Regions from separate parts of the Megasphaera stantonii genome, predicted to be linked through region 3. Evidence: riboswitches for the same ligand, from Rfam matches in the RefSeq annotation. Region 3 holds a riboswitch; each other region holds the start of a gene.
What was found. A riboswitch is a leader RNA that binds a small molecule or an ion and turns the genes downstream of it on or off. The one in region 3 is predicted to bind ZMP and ZTP.
Positions count from the first base shown of each region.

Region 1: linked by a shared signal. The riboswitch ahead of DKB62_RS06780 (L-lactate MFS transporter) and the one ahead of DKB62_RS02590 (formate--tetrahydrofolate ligase) in region 3 are both predicted to bind ZMP and ZTP.
Region 2: linked by a shared signal. The riboswitch ahead of DKB62_RS10535 (phosphoribosylaminoimidazolecarboxamide formyltransferase) and the one ahead of DKB62_RS02590 (formate--tetrahydrofolate ligase) in region 3 are both predicted to bind ZMP and ZTP.

Region 1 is NZ_CP029462.1:1,448,593-1,454,609, reverse strand. Features, by position in the region: gene DKB62_RS06785 (AbgT family transporter) at 201-1,742, shown strand; gene DKB62_RS06780 (L-lactate MFS transporter) at 1,820-3,088, opposite strand; ZMP/ZTP riboswitch at 3,157-3,241, opposite strand; gene DKB62_RS06775 (D-alanyl-D-alanine carboxypeptidase family protein) at 3,293-4,309, opposite strand; gene rsmG (16S rRNA (guanine(527)-N(7))-methyltransferase RsmG) at 4,346-5,056, opposite strand; gene mnmG (tRNA uridine-5-carboxymethylaminomethyl(34) synthesis enzyme MnmG) at 5,049-6,017, opposite strand, start outside.
Region 2 is NZ_CP029462.1:2,219,694-2,225,710, forward strand. Features, by position in the region: gene DKB62_RS10515 (MBL fold metallo-hydrolase) at 1-294, shown strand, start outside; gene DKB62_RS10520 (hypothetical protein) at 332-679, shown strand; gene DKB62_RS10525 (DUF1847 domain-containing protein) at 708-1,331, shown strand; ZMP/ZTP riboswitch at 1,412-1,489, shown strand; gene DKB62_RS10535 (phosphoribosylaminoimidazolecarboxamide formyltransferase) at 1,551-2,726, shown strand; gene DKB62_RS10540 (DUF362 domain-containing protein) at 2,850-3,974, shown strand; gene DKB62_RS10545 (IS30 family transposase) at 4,046-5,035, opposite strand; gene DKB62_RS10550 (hypothetical protein) at 5,340-5,801, shown strand; gene DKB62_RS10555 (amino acid permease) at 5,859-6,017, opposite strand, start outside.
Region 3 is NZ_CP029462.1:525,175-531,191, reverse strand. Features, by position in the region: gene hisS (histidine--tRNA ligase) at 1-738, shown strand, start outside; gene aspS (aspartate--tRNA ligase) at 746-2,539, shown strand; gene DKB62_RS02595 (histidine racemase CntK family protein) at 2,612-3,427, shown strand; ZMP/ZTP riboswitch at 3,599-3,678, shown strand; gene DKB62_RS02590 (formate--tetrahydrofolate ligase) at 3,728-5,407, shown strand; gene DKB62_RS02585 (cyclodeaminase/cyclohydrolase family protein) at 5,382-6,017, shown strand, end outside.

The DNA of each region.
Region 1 (6,017 bases), 920 kb from region 3:
CCTGCCGGTAAAGCAGGGGATTTTTTCGATTATATCCCCATTACATTAAAACCATACGAATTTCCTATGGATAGATTAAATACTTTTTCTTGACATGCTGCGTGTAAAGTAATACGCTACTATAGTAAAGTATTACTTTATATCAATAGGGGAATGATAACGTATACCTTTACAGCATAATTACATAGGAGGGGATCCGTATGAAACACACCGCTGCCGCCGTCGCCGTAAGCGACGACACGCGCGGCTCTTTTCTCAAATGGTTGGAACGGGTAGGCAACAAGCTTCCCAATCCAGCTATTCTTTTTTTGATTTTCTTCATGGTGCTGGCCCTTTGCTCTTACGTCCTGCAGCTGGCCGGCGTAACGGCCGTCAATCTCAAGACCAATGAAATCATCCATATCCGCAGCCTCATCAGCGCTGAAGGCTTGGACTGGCTCCTGACGAACCTCATCAAAAACTACATTAATTTCCCGCCCCTGGGCATGATCATCGTCCTGACCTTCGGCCTGGGCGTGGCGTCGGAAACGGGGCTGCTCCAGACGCTCATCCATCACTCCATGCACAATATCCCGCGGAAGTACGTGACCCTGGCCGTCGTCTTCATCAGCCTCATGAGCCATATCGCCTCTGACGCGGCCATCGTCATTATGCCGCCCTTAGCGGCCATGCTGTTTTATTCCATGGGACGCCATCCCTTAGTCGGCTTCGCCTGTTCCCTGGCCGCCATCTATTCGGGATTTACGGCCAACATCCTCATCGTCACGACGGACGTCCTCTTGTCGGGTATTACGACCCAGGCCATCCGTACTATCGACGCGACGATGACCGTCACGCCGATCGATAACTGGTATTTCATGTCCTTCGCCGTATTCTACCTGACGGCCGTGACGACCTTCATTACGGAAAAATTCGTCGAACCGCGCATGGGCGTATATGACCCGGCCCACGCCCAGGAAAATCTGACTATTCCCGACGTATCGCCGGAGGAAAAAAAGGCCCTGCGCCACACCCTCATCGCCGCCGTCCTGTATTTGGCCGTCGTCTTCCTCATGGCCTTTCCCGACAACGGCCTGCTCCGCAATTCCCAGACCCATTCGCTCCTGGGGTCGCCTCTGCTGCGCGGCGTCATCCCGCTGCTGTGCGGCTTTCTCCTGACCGTCGGCCTGACCTATGGCGTGTCGATCCGTAAAATCAAAAACGCCGACGACATGATACATTGTATGACCAACGCCGTCAAAGGCCTGTCGGGCTTTTTGGTCATGGCCTTTTTCATCGCCCAGTTTATCGCAGCCTTCGCCTGGACCAACATGTCGACGATGATCGCCATGAAGGGGGCCCTGTTCCTGAAAGACGTAGGCATGACCGGCCTGCCGGCCCTCATCTGCTTCATGCTCTTCGGCCAGCTCCTGGGCCTCTTTACATCCAGCGGCTCCGCCGTATGGGCCCTGCTGTCGACAGTCTTCGTCCCCATGTTCATGCTTCTGGGATATCATCCGGCCTTCATACAGGCCGCCTTCCGGGCCGGCGACGGCGCTCTGAATACCGTCGCCTTAGTCAACCCGTTCCTGCCCCTGTTCTTGGAAATCATCCGCCGTTACAAAAAAGACAGCGGCATCGGCACCTATTTATCCCTCATGATGCCCTACGCCATGGCTTTCCTGGTCATGTGGTACGCCTTGTTCATCTTCTGGTATCTCACAGGCTGGCCCGTCGGCCCGGGTATTCCCCAGCGGTTATAAATTGAATCGTTGAATAGACAACAAAAAATCAGGATCTTCCACCATGAAGGAAGACCCTGATTTTTTATTACTGAAATCTATTTGACAGACGCTTTCCTTGCCGACCAATAGGCGTCCTGACCGGCGATGCCGTGGCGCGTCTTGTATTTCAGGACGGCCATAACCAGCAGGGACGTGACGAAGAGGGCCGAGAAGACCTGCAGGGTGAGGGAGTAGCTGTTCGTCGTCTCCTTGATCCACGACAGGAGCAGGGGGCCGGCCACGCCGGCGGCCCCCCAGGCTGTGAGGATGCGGCCGTGGATAGCGCTCAGGGCCTTGGTGCCGAACAGGTCGCTGAGGTAGGCCGGCATACAGGAAAAACCGCCGCCGTAGCAGGTAATGATGAGCAGCACGACGATTTGAAAGCTGAAAGCGTTCGTTTCCGTCGACAGCTTGAAGAAGGCCAGGGCCTCGATGAAGAAAAAGAGGACGTACGTATTAGCCCGGCCGATATAATCCGATACAGTCGCCCAGGCAATGCGGCCGGCGCCGTTCAAAAAGCCGATGAGGCCGACCATGGACGCGGCAGCCATGGGCGACATGCCGACGACTTCCTGGGCCATCGGCGAGGCGACGGCTAAGAGGGCGATGCCGCAGGTGATATTGACGAAAAAGAGCCACCAAATCGTATAGAGCTGCCAGGTCTTCATGGCCTCTTTCAAGGAAAACTGCGGCATGGCATCGGCATAAACCGGGCCGGATGGCTTCGCCAGCTCTGCATCGGGACGGGGTATTTCGTCGTCCTTCGGTGGCGCTAAGTACAGGGACGAAGCTGTCATGACGACGAGATACACTGCGCCCAGGATGAGGAAGTTTGTCGCCAAGCCAAAATTAGCGACGAGAAGCTGCATCGCCGGACCGGCGATCATGCTGGCAAAGCCGAAGCCCATGATGGCCAGGCCCGTGGCAAAGCCGCGGTTGTCAGGAAACCATTTGACCAAAGTCGAGACAGGCGTAATATATCCCGTCCCCAGGCCGATGCCGCCGATGACGCCGTAAAACAGATACAGCATCGGCAGGCTGCGGAACTCCATGGCCGCCGCCGTGCCGAACATAGCCGAAACGAAAAATAAAGTCGACACGAGGCCCGACTTGCGGGGGCCGGCCTTTTGGACGAAGCTGCCCAGGCATCCGGCAGATAAACCTAAAAATAAGATAGCCAGAGAAAAGGTCCACGTCGTCTGCTGCAGCGTAAAGCCCATCGATTCCATAATGGGCTTGGTCAATACGCTCCAAGCGTAGACGCTGCCGATGCAGATATGAATTCCCATGGCGGACAGGGCAATGAGCCAGCGATTTCTTTTCATGATATCGTCTCCTTTGACTTGTCCCACCGGGGCAATAAAAAGCCGGCCGGCTGGACAAAGAATAGATGTACTCTTGCCCAGACGGTCGGCGTGTATGTCACCGTGCAGTCCACGTGGTTATTCCACTTCATTCCGTCAGTCCTGCACTGTATAGGTACGTTGTTATGATATGATTATACGGATTTAGAGCATACCTGTCAAGAATTATGCAGATTTTTTCACAGCTGCCGCAGCCATGTCGGCCGTATCGGCGTCCGTTCCGTAAGCTGTTTCCTGCGCGGCTTGACCCTTAGCCTTGGCGTCTGCCGCAGCCTTGGCCTGCTCCATCTGCTGCCGGCCCAATTCGGTCAGCGTCTGACCTGCCGGGGCCTTGCGGATGATGTAGACGTTTTCCAGGGGCTTCAATACGGAAAAGCCGTATTTCATCAGGGCCTGGGCATCGCCGTAGCGGTCTTCCGAATTCATGATAGCCGCGATGACCGTCCGCCCGTTCTGAGTCGCCGAAACGACGAGGCACGGCCCGCCGGCATTCGTCGTGCCGGTTTTAATGCCGTTTGCTCCGGGGAACCCGCTAGTCAGGAATTCGTTCGTCGAAACGCAATGCTTATAGCTGCCGTCGACGTAGGGCATGTCAAAGGTACTGCGCTTGACGATATCCCGGAAGGCCGGCAGCTTCATGCCGTAAGCCCCAATTTTGGCCAGATCCCGGGCCGTCGAATAGTGATTGGCGTCAGGAAGGCCGTGGGGATTGACGAAATGCGTATGGGTCGCACCGAGAGCCGCCGCCTTCGCGTTCATTTTTGCGACGAAGGCATCTTCCGTCGGCTCAACCGTTTCCGCAATGGCCACGGCGGCATCGCAGCCCGACACGAGCATCATGCCCGTCAGGGCGTTGCGCAGGGTAATCTGGTCGCCCTGCTGCAGGCCGAGGACAGAGGCATCGCTTTCGACGCTCAGGGCCTTATCGGTAATGCGAATCGTCTTATCCATGATGCCTTGTCCGTTTTCCAAGGCGACGATACAGGTCATCATCTTCGTCGTACTGCCGGGATATCCTCTCAGGTCAGGCTGTTTGGCGTACAGCTCGTCGCCCGTATCGGCGTCCATGACGTAGGCGGCCTGAGCCGCTACTGCCGGCGATTCCGGATTTTCGGCGAAGGCTATGGAAGATAGGGCTACGCAGGCAGTCAGCGCAGCTAAGATTGTTTTCTTTAAAGACATGATACATGCCTCCCTTGAGCATAAACTTATAGATGATTACAACGGATTTTTAGCGGCCATTTTCGGCTTGCGCGGGTATTTGGCCGGACATTTCTTCGTCTTTTTGATATACAGGACGGCCCGCTTGTCATCCAGCCCCGGCAAATGGACGGGGCGGACTTCCGCCACCGCGCCGCCGAGGATGGACAGGGCCTTTTGGGCTTCGGCCAGCTCTTCCTCGTACTGGGCGCCTTTTAAGGAGATAAATACGCCCTGGCGAGCTGTATAGGGAAGGGCCCATTCGGCCAATATCTGCAGGCGGGCTACAGCCCGGCTGGTCACGATATCGAAGCGTTCCCTGTATTCCTCTTTGTGGGCCATTTCCTCGGCCCGGCCGTGCAGGAAGGAAGCCGTCAGGCCCAGCTCCGCCGTCACGCCCTGTAAAAACGTCAGCCGCTTCTGCAGGGAATCGAAAAAGGTCACCTTCAAATCGGGCCGGTAGATGAGCAGGGGCAGGCCGGGAAATCCGGCTCCCGTGCCGAGATCCAGGACGGAGGCCCCTTCGGGAAACCACGCCGCGTCGTAGCACGACAGGCTGTCTATCATGTGTTTTACGGCTACGTCGGCTGGCTCCGTAAGGGCCGTCAGGTTCATGACCTTATTCGTCTCGACCAGGCGCTCTGCAAACAAACAGAATCGGTCGATTTGCTCCGTCGTCAAAACCAGGCCGAAGTCCTTCGCCGCCGCGATGAGTTCATCTCTAAACATGTTTTTCCTCCCGCTGGCGCTGTTCTAACACGATGAGCAGGGCCGTAATATCCGCCGGCGATACGCCGGAAATGCGGCTGGCCTGCCCTAAGGAACGGGGCCGTATAGCGTCCAGCTTCTGCCGCGCTTCGCCCGACAGGGTATCGATGTCGGCGTATACGATATCTTCCGGCATCAGCTTCTGTTCCAGGCGGTTCATCTTTTCCACCTGTTCCAGCTGGCGGTTGATATAGCCTTCGTACTTGACCATGATTTCGATTTCCTCGCACACGTCGTCGGCCAGCTGCGGCAGGGGAAATACCTGGCTCAGCGTATGATAGGTCACTTCGTTGCGCCGCAGCAAATCGTAAGCCTTGAGGCCGGTGCGGACGGGAGCCGTGCCGATAGAAGCCAGCTTTTCCTGATTTTCCTTTGTCGGCGTGACGGGCAGGGCCTTCAGCGCCTCCAGTCCCGCTTCGACGGCTTCTTTCTTCTCTATAAAGGCGTCGTACCGTTCCTGCGTGACCAGGCCGATGTCGTAGCCCTTCTGGGTCAGGCGCAGGTCGGCGTTGTCCTGCCGCAGGATGAGTCGGTATTCCGAGCGGCTGGTCATCATGCGGTACGGTTCTTCCGTTCCCTTGGTGACCAAATCGTCGATGAGGACGCCGATGTAGGCTTCCGAGCGGGTGAGGATAAAAGGCTCCTTGCCCTGCACCTTACGGGCCGCGTTGATGCCGGCCATAAGGCCCTGGGCCGCCGCTTCCTCGTAGCCGCTGGTGCCGTTGGACTGGCCTGCCGAAAAGAGGCCGCTGATGGCCTTCGTTTCCAGTGACGGCGTCAGCTGCGTCGGGTCCAGGCAGTCGTATTCGATAGCGTAGCCGGGGCGCATGATCCGCACGTCTTCCAGGCCGGGAATCGTCCGCAGGAAGGCGTACTGCACGTCGACGGGAAGGCTGGTGCTCATCCCTTGGACGTACATTTC
Region 2 (6,017 bases), 960 kb from region 3:
CCGTATAACGAGCGCTGCCGGCAGTACGCCGAAGGAACGGATTGGCTGCTGGCCGAGGCCTTTTGCTTATACGAGCATAGGGAAGCTTTCCGGCCCTATGAGAAGAACCACAGCACCGTCAAGGACGCGGCGGAAACGGCGGCCGCTCTCGGCGCGGCGCGTTTGGTGCTGTACCATACGGAAGAAAAGACCGGCAGCAGCCGGAAGAGGCTGTACACGGAAGAAGCGAAGGCCTATTACGGTGGTTCCGTGTATGTCCCAGAAGATATGGAGCGGATTGCGCTCAGCCGCTGAAGCGCAGACTGATGGATTATATAAAAGGAGTCGTTCGATGATACAGCTTATACTTTGCGGATTGGTAACGGGCTTGTTATATTTTTGGAATTATAAATACTGCAAACTCAGCGCGGACCCGGCCTATGCGCTGCAAAACCCGATTATGCTGCGCATCAGTTCGATAGCGCGCAGCGTCGGTACGCCGGCGGTTCTGGCCTTTCTCTTTTATACCTTGGCGTGGAGCGCCGTCTATTATCTGGTCAGCTTGTTTGTTGGGATTGTTGCGGCCGGCTTGGCCTATAAAGGCGGCAAGGGAAAAGGCTTTATGCATTTTATGGGGATTATCGCCTGGATTCCCTGGGTGTGCCTCAACGGAATGCTGTTATATTTGATTATGAAATAGTATAGTAAACGGAAAGGTTGTGAAGACAATGGCAGAACGAACCCTTTCCTGCGCCGACTGCGGCGTAGTGAACTGCAACGTCATGAACAAGGAATATCCCGATTTCTGCGTGACGACGCATATGAATCAAGAGGTGAAACGGGAAGCTCTGGCTCTGTATGAGGAAGAAGACAATCGTAAGGTCATGCAAACGGCGGCTGGCGTCGAATGCGACGGTTATTTGAAGTGGTGCCGCGTCCAAGAGACGATTGAATTTGCCAAACGCATGAATTTCCATAAAATCGGCATTGCGACCTGCGTCGGCCTGATACAGGAAACGCGGATGCTGGCAGGGATTCTGCGCAAGCACGGCTTTGAAGTCTTCGGAATGGCCTGCAAGGCCGGTGCCGTTCCCAAGGTAGAGCTGGGAATTGATGAAAAATGCAACGCCGTCGGCGTCAACGCCTGCAATCCCATCCTCCAGGCCAAGATGCTCAATGCCAAGCATACGGATATGAATATCGTCATGGGCTTGTGCGTCGGCCACGACAGCTTATTTTACAAATATTCCGAAGCCCTGACGACGACGCTGGTCGTCAAGGACCGCGTGACGGGCCATAATCCCGTAGCGGCATTGTATACCAGCCAGTCCTATTATAAGACGAAATTATAAGTCGAGCGAGCATATCGCTAAAAGGTTCCGCCCTTGTCGGTTTCCCATTGACACAGGGCGGCTGCGCCTTGTATAATGAAACAGAAGCATGTGACTGACGGAAGTGGAGCTACCACGGGGAGCATGGTTCATTACAGCCGACCGTCTGGGCGAAGGTTCCAGAAGTGTCGGTATTTTTATTTTTGCCAGGAAATTTCTTATTTTCAGGAGGTAATACTAATGAAAGAATTGCAATTGAAATACGGCTGCAATCCGAATCAATCATCGGCAAGAGTATACATGAAAGACGGCAGCGAACTGCCCTTTGAAGTCATGAACGGCCGTCCGGGCTATATCAATCTGCTCGACGCCTTCAACAGCTATCAGCTGGTCAAGGAATTGAAGGAAGCGATAGGCCTTCCCGCCGCGGCGTCCTTTAAGCATGTCAGCCCAGCTGGTGCTGCCGTCGCGACCGACATGAGCGATACGCTGAAAAAAATCTATTATGTAGACGATTTGAAATTATCTCCCCTCGCTTCGGCCTATGCCTGCGCCCGCGGCGCAGACCGCATGAGCTCCTATGGCGATTTTGTCGCCTTGTCGGATATTTGCGACGCTGAAACGGCGACGCTGCTGAAACGGGAAGTATCCGACGGCGTCGTGGCTCCGGGATATACGGACGAAGCCCTGGCTATTCTCAAGACGAAGAAAAAGGGCAACTACTGCGTGCTGAAGATCGACCCCGATTACGTTCCCCAGCCTGTCGAATCGAAGGATGTGTACGGCATTACCTTTGAACAGGAACGCAATAACGCCAAGATTACGGCCGACTTGTTCCAGAACCGCCCGACGAAAAATAAAGACATCCCCGAAGCGGCGCAGCGCGATTTGCTCGTAGCGCTGATTACCCTGAAATATACGCAGTCCAACTCGGTCTGCTACGTCAAGGACGGCATGACCATCGGCGTCGGCGCAGGCCAGCAGTCCCGCGTTCACTGCACGCGCCTGGCCGGCAATAAGGCCGATATCTGGTGGCTTCGCCAGAATCCGAAGGTATTGGCCCTGCCGTTCCGCGATGACGTGCGCCGCCCGGATCGCGACAACGCTATCGACGTCTATATTTCCGATGACTACGAAGACGTACTGGCCGACGGTGTATGGCAGAATCTGTTTACTCAGAAGCCGGAACCCCTTACGAGAGAAGAAAAGAAAGCCTGGATCGGTCAGCTCCACGGCGTAGCGCTAGGCAGCGACGCTTTCTTCCCCTTTGGTGATAACGTAGAACGGGCCCACCGCAGCGGCGTCGATTACATCGCTCAGGCCGGCGGCTCTATCCGCGACGACAATGTCATCGAAACATGTGACAAATACAATATTGCTATGGCAATGACCGGCTTGCGGTTGTTCCACCACTAAGATATGAAAAGAGCGTCCCCTTAGGGGACGCTTATTTTATAATTTTCTTCTCCTTGACTTAGAGCGTACTTCATGTGATACAATGAAGATGTTTATGAGAATGAGTTTATCGGGAGGTAGGTTATGGAAAAAGCAAAAGTATATTTTACGGATTTTCGCTGTAAAGTAGGTACAAATAATCTGATGAAGCTGCAGAAGCTGTGCAAGAAAGCCGGCATCGAAACAATTGACTTTGAAGGAAAATTTGTTGCCATCAAAATGCATTTCGGCGAATTGGGCTGTCTGGCGTCGATTCGCCCGCAGTACGTCAAAGCCGTCGCCGATTTGGTTAAAGAATTAGGCGGCAAGCCCTTCCTGACGGACTGCAATACCTTGTATCCCGGCAGCCGTAAGCATGCGTTGGAACATTTGGACTGTGCCAACCTGAACGGCTATAATACGATTACGACGGGCTGTCAGATTATCATCGGCGACGGCCTGCGCGGTACGGATGAAGTGGAAATTCCCGTTAAAAACGGCGAATACGTACAGAACGCCAAGATTGGCCGGGCTATTATGGACGCCGACGTATTTATCAGCCTGGCTCACTTTAAAGGCCATGAAATGACCGGCTTCGGCGGCGCCGTTAAAAACATCGGCATGGGCTGCGGCAGCCGCGCCGGTAAGATGGAACAGCATTCGTCGGGCAAGCCGGCTGTCAAGGCCAAGAAGTGCAAGGGCTGCCGCCGCTGCGCATCCGAATGCGGTTCCGATGCGATTACATACGAAGACAACATCGCCCATATTCACGAAGATTTGTGCAAGGGCTGCGGCCGCTGCATCGGCGCCTGCGCCTTCGACGCCATTCACACGGTGCAGTGGGACGCCAGTGAAAAACTGGATTACAAGATGGCCGAATATGCTCAGGCCGTCTGCCAGGACCGCCCGTGCTTCCATATCAACCTGGTCATGGACATTTCGCCGAACTGCGACTGCCATGGTGAAAACGATGCGCCCGTATTGCCGAATATTGGCATGTTCGCTTCCTTCGACCCGGTTGCCCTCGACCAGGCCTGCGTCGACGCCTGCTTAAAGGCCACGCCGCTGCCGAACAGCCAGCTGTCCGATAATCTGGCGAAACCCGATTGGGAATGCCACCACGACCATTTCCTCGACGTTCATCCGGATATCAACTGGGAAGCTACGCTGCGCCATGCTGAAAAAATCGGCCTTGGCGTAAGAGACTACGAATTAATTACGGTAAAATAAGCCGAAGCCTATGCGGAAGGCCCCGCCTGCATTTGTACAGGCGGGGCTTTTCGTTTATAATGGGCGAATTGTCAAGCTAAGTGCAACTTTTTAGAGTAATGTACTTCGTATGGCGTTTTGTATCCTAAACATTTTCGGGGACGGCGATTTAGTTCTGCAAAAACAGCTTGCACATAGGCTTCTGGAACGAGTGTGATGTCCGTCCCTTTCGGGAAATACTCTCGGACTAGGCCATTGGTATTTTCGTTGCTTCCCCGCTGCCAGGGCTGATGCGGCGGCGGGAAATAAAACGGCACGCCGTTCAAGGCCTCCGTGACAGCGGCATGATGGGCGAACTCTTTTCCTCTGTCCGGCGTAAGGCTTTTTACAGGTTGCCCTTGCAGTACCTGAAGCAATACCGTATTGACGGCTTGTGCTGTCTTTTTGGCTGCTTTGCCTCCTACCAGATACCGGCTCTTTCTATCTACCAACGTAACCAGACAGGCTTTTCCTGTCTTTCCTGCTATGGTATCACATTCCCAATGTCCTCGCCGGGAGCGGTTAGCGGCTCCTGCTGGCCGTTCCGAAATATCGTGAGAGATGGGAATAGAACCCCGTCGTTCCTGATATTGCCGGGTATGCCGGGATTTTCCATGATGCCGCAAGCGGCGGACCGCACCGCGGGACCCATGGGAGGACGACGTTTCATCAAACATACCGGCATATATGGCGCGGTAAATCGTTGCATAGCTAAGGAGTGCCTTCTGATGTTCCAGCTGCAAGCGTCCGGCAATTTCTTCTGGGGACCAATGATGCACCAGGAAGAGATTTTTAACCAATGCGAATAGCTCGGCATTCTCTAACCGCTTGTGAGGCTTGCATGCCTTACGGCGGCGGGCATACTGTTGTTGTGCGGTGATGGGCAGATACTTGCCGTTCACTGTATTTCTGCGTAGTTCCCGTGAGATCGTGGATTTATCTCGGCCGAGGGCCGCCGCAATTCGAGAGATAGAATAGGACTGCGCGCGAAAAAAGAGTAGATTTTCTCGTTCAGATAGAGTAAGATGATGATAGTGGCACATAGGTTTCCTCCGAGATATAGATTTTGTTTGGTAGCATTATTATATCAGAAACCTATGTGTCATTTTTTATAGGTGTTGCACTTGTATTGTAAATTCGCCTGAAAAAAACGGCTTTTGAAGAATTTGTATTTATTTTATCAAAACCAATTGATTTTTCCGGGCACTCTCTATATAATGTAGTTATATATTAAAAAATATTATGAAACCATTAATGTAAATTATAAATATATTAAAACGTACGCTGGTAGTTGACGATGCGGCATGTCGCCGACGGCGTATGACGAGAGAGCGAGGAAGTGAAGCGATGAATTGTGTAATTTGCGGGAAAGAATTTACGCCGCGGCGATCTATTCAGAAATACTGCAGCGCCGAATGCCGGCGGTATGCCAACCGTCATGGCGTCAACGATATCCGGGCCGCCGCTCCGGCTACGGCTCCGGTAATTCGTGAATTCCGCTGTCTGAAATGCGGTACCATCGTCAGAGTACGGGATCATTCGGACGGCAGGATGAAGTTTTGCTCCCAGCATTGCGAAAAGCTGTACTGGAAACATTCGAAGAAAGTAAAGGCCGTCACGGTATACCGCAAGTTTTCCTGTCGGGAATGCGGAAAGCATGTCCTCGTTACGGACCCGCTGGACCGGCGGCGGATTTTCTGCAGCCGCGAATGCCGCATCCACTGGTTCGGCAAGCACAACGCGGAGAAGAGAGCTAAGATGGCTGCAGCTCATGCAGGGGGCGATGTACATGCCGGACAGATGCTGTAGGAAAAAAAGAAGGCACGCGAATCATATATAACGTTCGCGTGCCTTTTTTTGTTTGTCTTATTTATGGCGGGACAAGTCTACTTCGTCCAGCGGAATAATATTCGTATGGTGTTTTACCTTGTGATACAGGTATACGGCGAGGAAGACGGGAATGCCGATGTAGGCGACACTGGCGCCGTACCAGTCAATTTCTGCTCCCGTAAAGGCCGAGTAGTT
Region 3 (6,017 bases):
CAGAAGCTCCTCGATTTCTTCGCCGATAAAAAAGAGCAGCTCTGCGACGACTGCAAGGCCCGTCTGGAAAAGAATCCCCTGCGCGTCCTCGACTGCAAGGAAGAAGGCTGCAAGCAGGCCGCTGTCGGCGTTCCCGAGCTGACGGACAACCTTTGCGACGACTGCAAGGAACACTTTGCGAAGGTTCAGGAATACCTGACGAAGATCGGCATTCCTTACGAATTGGACCCGCGCCTTGTCCGCGGCTTGGATTATTATACGAATACGGCCTTTGAAATCATGTACGCTCCCTTAGGGGCTCAGAGTACGGTCTGCGGCGGCGGCCGCTATGACGGCCTCATCGAAGAAGTGGGCGGTCCGGCGACGCCGGGCATCGGCTTTGCCATCGGCATGGAACGGCTGCTCCTGACTTTGAAGGAACAAGGCCTGCTGCCGCCGGTAGAAAAGAAGCAGCCCGTATTCATCGTAGCCCTCGGCGACGCGGCTAAGACGGAAGCCTTCAGCCTCCAGCAGCAGCTTCGTGCCAAGGGCATGTATGCCGAAATCGACACGATGGGCCGCAGCATGAAGGGGCAGATGAAATCGGCGAACCGCCTGGAAGCCGATTATACAGTCATTATCGGCGAAGAAGAGCTGGCCGCCGGTCAGGCTCAGGTCCGCGATATGGCTACGAAAGAGCAAGTCAGCGTTCCGATCGACGGAATTGTTGCATATATGGAAACACATAAGAAGGGATGATTCATTCATGGATACAATGGAAGGTTTGCACCGCTCGCAATATTGTGCTGAAGTCAGCGAAGCGGACAATGGCAAAGAAGTAATTCTGTGCGGTTGGGTGGAACGCCGCCGCGATCACGGCGGATTGATTTTCATCGACCTCCGCGACCGTACGGGTATCGTACAGGTCGTAGCCTCGCCGGATTACGAAGAAGTTTCCTTTAAAAAGGCCGAACAGGTCCGTACGGAATACGTTCTGGCTGTCCGCGGCGTCGTGCGCATGCGCGATACGGATACGGTAAACCCGAAGATGAAGACCGGCACGATTGAAATCCGCTGCGAAGAGCTGCGTATTCTCAACTCGTCCAAGACGCCGCCGTTCTACATTGAAGATAACATCGACGTCGACGAAAAGATCCGCTTGAAATACCGGTATCTCGACCTGCGCCGTCCGGAAATGCAGAACAACCTCATCATGCGCCATAAAGTAAAACACGCTATGCGCACGTTCCTGAACGAACACGGCTTCATCGATATCGAAACGCCGGAGCTGTGCAAGAGCACGCCTGAAGGCGCCCGCGACTACCTTGTACCGAGCCGCGTCAACGAAGGCAAGTTCTATGCATTGCCCCAGTCTCCGCAGATTTTCAAACAGCTGCTCATGATTTCCGGCATGGACCGCTACTATCAGATCGCCCGTTGCTTCCGCGATGAAGACCTGCGCGCCGATCGCCAGCCTGAATTCACTCAGCTGGACATGGAAATGTCCTTTATGGATCAGGAAGAAATCTTGACGCTCGTCGAAGAAATGGTTCACTATATCTTCAAGGAAACGCTGGGCCACGACGTAGAACTGCCGATTCACCGCATGACCTGGGACTACGCCATGGAAAACTACGGCTCTGATAAGCCGGACCTGCGCTTCGACATGAAGTTTACCGACATTACGGACCTCGTCCGCGATACGGAATTCAAAGTGTTCCGCTCCGTTGTCGACAACGGCGGCCAGGTCAAGGCCATCAACGTCAAGGGCGACGCCGGCATTCCGCGCCGCGAACTGGACAACCTCGTCGAATACGTATCCCGCTACGGCGCCAAGGGCCTGGCATGGATCTGCTTCATGGAAGACGGCACGCTGAAATCGCAGGTTAAGAAATTCCTCGGCGAAGATACGCTCAAAGCTATCGGCGAAAAGTGCGGCAGCGAAACGGGCGACTTGGTTCTCATGATTGCCGACAAACCGGCCGTCGTCGCAGCAGCTCTCGGCGAACTGCGTAAGGAAATGGCCCGCCGCATGAACATGATCGACGAAAGCAAATTCGCCTTCACCTGGGTTGTCGATTTCCCTATGTTCGAATACAGCGAAGAAGAAAAACGCTACGTCGCCATGCATCATCCGTTCACGGCTATCCGCGACGAAGACCTGGATAAATTGGAAACAGACCCGGCTCACGTCTATGCTAAGGCATACGACCTCGTTCTCAACGGCGTCGAACTGGGTGGCGGCTCCCTCCGTATTTACCAGCCTGATTTGCAGCAGCGCGTATTTAAGGCTATCGGCCTTACGCCGGAAGAAGCAGAACAGAAATTCGGCTTCCTGCTCCGGGCCTTCGAATACGGCGCTCCCCCTCACGGAGGCTTGGCCTTCGGCCTGGACCGCATGATCATGCTCATGCTCAAACGCAAGTCCATCCGCGACGTCATCGCCTTCCCGAAGACGCAGAACGCTATCGACCCCATGAGCGAAGCGCCGTCGGAAGTTACGAAAAAACAACTTCACGAGCTTCACATTCAGGTAGAAGAAGAACTCGTCAAGAAATAAAAGTCGCATTACAGAAAAAGGTATCGGCATGGCCGGTACCTTTTTTATCAGATAGAAAGGAAGTTGAGCAACGTGAAACTGCAATATGTAAAAGCAGATCCCAGCGGCAATACGACACTATTCGTACTGAGCGGCGTCGCGCCGGAACAGCGCAGCTCCTTGGCGGCAAAACTATTGAAAGACAAGGGGATTGATGCCGAGCAGGTCGCGTATTTATCTATGACAGAAGGCCAGCCGCTGCGCGTCGACATGATGGGCGGCGAATTCTGCGGCAATGCATCCCGCTCCGCCGCGGCCTACGCCTTGCAGCTCGCCGGCAGGGATAGCGGCGACTATGCCGTGTCCTGCTCGGGCTGCGAAGGCCTCCTCCAGGCCCAGGCAAAAAAATGTCCCGACGGAGCCTACGACGCGTATATCGAAATGCCCCTGCCCTTGTCTGTCGAAGCAGTTCTCCTCGACGTAGGCGGCATGCCGAGCCGCTTTTTCCGCGTCGAGCTGCCGGGCATCGTTCATTTCGTCCACTTTGCCTCTGAAACGGAAATGGAATACAAGGACATGTTTTGGACGGCATTGCAGGACTATGCGTCGGACGAACAGCTGGATGCATTCGGCCTCATTCTCTTTGACCCGGCCCATCTGCACATGGTCCCGGCCGTATACGTGACGGCGACGGACACGCTGTACTGGGAACAAAGCTGCGGCTCCGGCTCGGCGGCCGTAGCGGCGGCCTTGGCCTGCGTAGGCAAAAAGGACGTATCCTGCACGATTCAGCAGCCCGGCGGGGCGATTGCCATCGCTGCGACCGTAGAAGGCGAAGACAAGGAGCTGCGCAGCATTTTTATCGGCGGCCCCGTATCCTTCGGCGACGTACAGGAAATCGACATATAATCATACTGCTATGGCCTGTAAGCCGGTTCTCTGTGAACCGGCTTCTTTTCGTACTAGCTGACATGGGCCAGGTGATTTCCCCTTTTTTTGATTTTTGTGGAGCCAGGCTGTATCCAGCGGAGAAGGGGCAAATGTCATTGACAGTATACGGAGAATTCTTGTATAATAAGTCCATAATCATGTGACTGACGGAAGTGGAATCAACCACGGGGAGCATGATTGACGCGAAGCCGACCGTCTGGGCAACATTTCCAGAAGTGTCGGTATTTTTTTATGCTACGAACAGGAGTGACGCAAATCATGGCACAGGTATTAAGCGATATTGAAATTGCACAGCAGACCGCGCTGGAACCGATCGTAAAGATTGCGGAAAAAGTCGGATTAACTGACGATGATTTGGAATTATACGGTAAATATAAGGCAAAGATTTCCTTTGACGCTATCAAGCGCCTTTCGAAAAACGAAGACGGCAAGCTTGTCCTCGTCACGGCTATTACGCCGACGCCGGCCGGCGAAGGCAAGACGCTGACGACGATCGGCCTCGCCCAGGCGCTGAACTACATGGGGCATAAGGCCGTCGTCGCCCTTCGCGAACCTTCCCTTGGCCCCGTATTCGGCATTAAGGGCGGCGCTGCCGGCGGCGGCTACTCGCAGGTACTGCCGATGGAAGATATTAATCTCCATTTTACAGGCGACATGCACGCTATTACGGCGGCCAACAATCTTCTGGCCGCTGCCATCGACAACCACGTTCATCAGGGCAACGCCCTGCGCATCGACGTGCGCCGCGTCATCTGGAAGCGCGTCATGGACATGAACGACCGGGCCCTGCGCAACATCGTCGTCGGCATGGGCGGCAAGGTCTGCGGATTCCCGCGGGAAGACCACTTCATGATTACCGTTGCCTCGGAAATCATGGCGGCCCTGTGCCTGGCCAGCGACCTCATGGACTTGAAGAAGCGCATGGGTGACATCACCGTAGCTTATGACTTGGACGGCAACCTCGTGACGGCCCGCCAGCTCGGCGTCGAAGGCGCAATGGCTATCCTCATGAAGGACGCCATCAAGCCGAACCTCGTCCAGACGATCGAGCACACGCCGGCCCTCGTACACGGCGGCCCCTTCGCCAACATCGCTCATGGCTGCAACTCCGTCGTAGCTACGAAGCTGGCCCTCAAGATGGGCGATATCGCCGTTACGGAAGCTGGTTTCGGCGCAGACCTCGGCGCGGAAAAATTCATGGACATTAAGTGCCGGTTCGCCGGCATTAAACCGAATGCTGTCGTCGTCGTCGCAACAGCCCGGGCTCTTAAAATGCACGGCGGCGTAGACAAGAAGAACTTGCAGGAAGAAAATATCGAAGCCTTGAAGAAGGGCTTTGCCAATTTGGCTAAGCACGTGGAAAATATGCGTACCTACGACGTTCCCGTCGTCGTCGGCATCAATAAATTTGCTACCGATACGGATGCGGAAATCGCGACGCTCCGCCAGCTCTGCGCCGATTACGGCGTCGACGCAGCCCTCAATAACTGCTGGGCCGAAGGCGGCAAGGGCGGCGTAGAATTGGGAGAAAAGGTACTGCAGCTCATCGCCCAGCCGCAGACGCCGTACAAGCCGCTGTACGACGTAAACGACACCATCGCCCAGAAGATGGAAACGATCGTCAAAAAGATTTACGGCGGCGCAGGCGTCGTCTTTGAAAGCAAAGCGCAGAAACAGGTGGCCGAGCTGGAAAAATTCGGCCTCGACAAGATGCCTCTCTGCGTAGCGAAGACGCAGTATTCCTTGTCCGACGATCCGTCTCTCCTCGGCGCGCCGAAGGACTTCACCGTTACCGTCAAGGACGTGCGCGTCTGCACCGGTGCAGGCTTTATCGTCTGCCAGACCGGCGACATTATGACGATGCCGGGCTTGCCGAAGGTTCCTGCTGCTAATAGAATGGATATCGATGAAAATGGCGTTATCACAGGATTGTTCTAAGCCCGATTTCAGCCGCTTCCAGTCCATGCCCCTCGACGCCCTGCTGGAAGCGACGGCTTCTAAGGAGCCTGTTCCCGGCGGCGGCGGCATCGCGGCCATGACGGCGGCCTCGGCGGCGGCCCTCGTCGAGATGGTGGCAAACCTGACCCTCGGTAAAAAAGGGTATGAAGACGTGGCCAAGCTGATGGAATCCATTAAGGAACAGGCCCGAGACCTGCGCATACGCTATCTGGCCGGTATTGCCGAGGACGCGGCGGCTTTTGACGGCGTAATCCGGGCCGTGCGGCTCCCTAAGGATACGCCCAATCGGAAAGACATTGTGCAGCAGGCCTTCAAGGAAGCGGCGGAAATCCCCTTTTCTCTGGGAAAGGATATTTTCGTCCTCGTGCAGCTGGCGGAGCAGACCGTGCGCTACGGCAATAAGTGGGTTATTACGGACGGAGCCATTGCGGCCATGAACGCCCGCTCTGCCATGCGGTCGGCTTTTTACAGCGTCCGCGTCAATTTACAGTCTATTACAGACGAGCAGTACGTGCGGGATATGACCGAGGCCATTCAGCGCATCGAACGCGAAGCGGCCCTGCTGGAACAGCGCGTAGAACGGGAATAC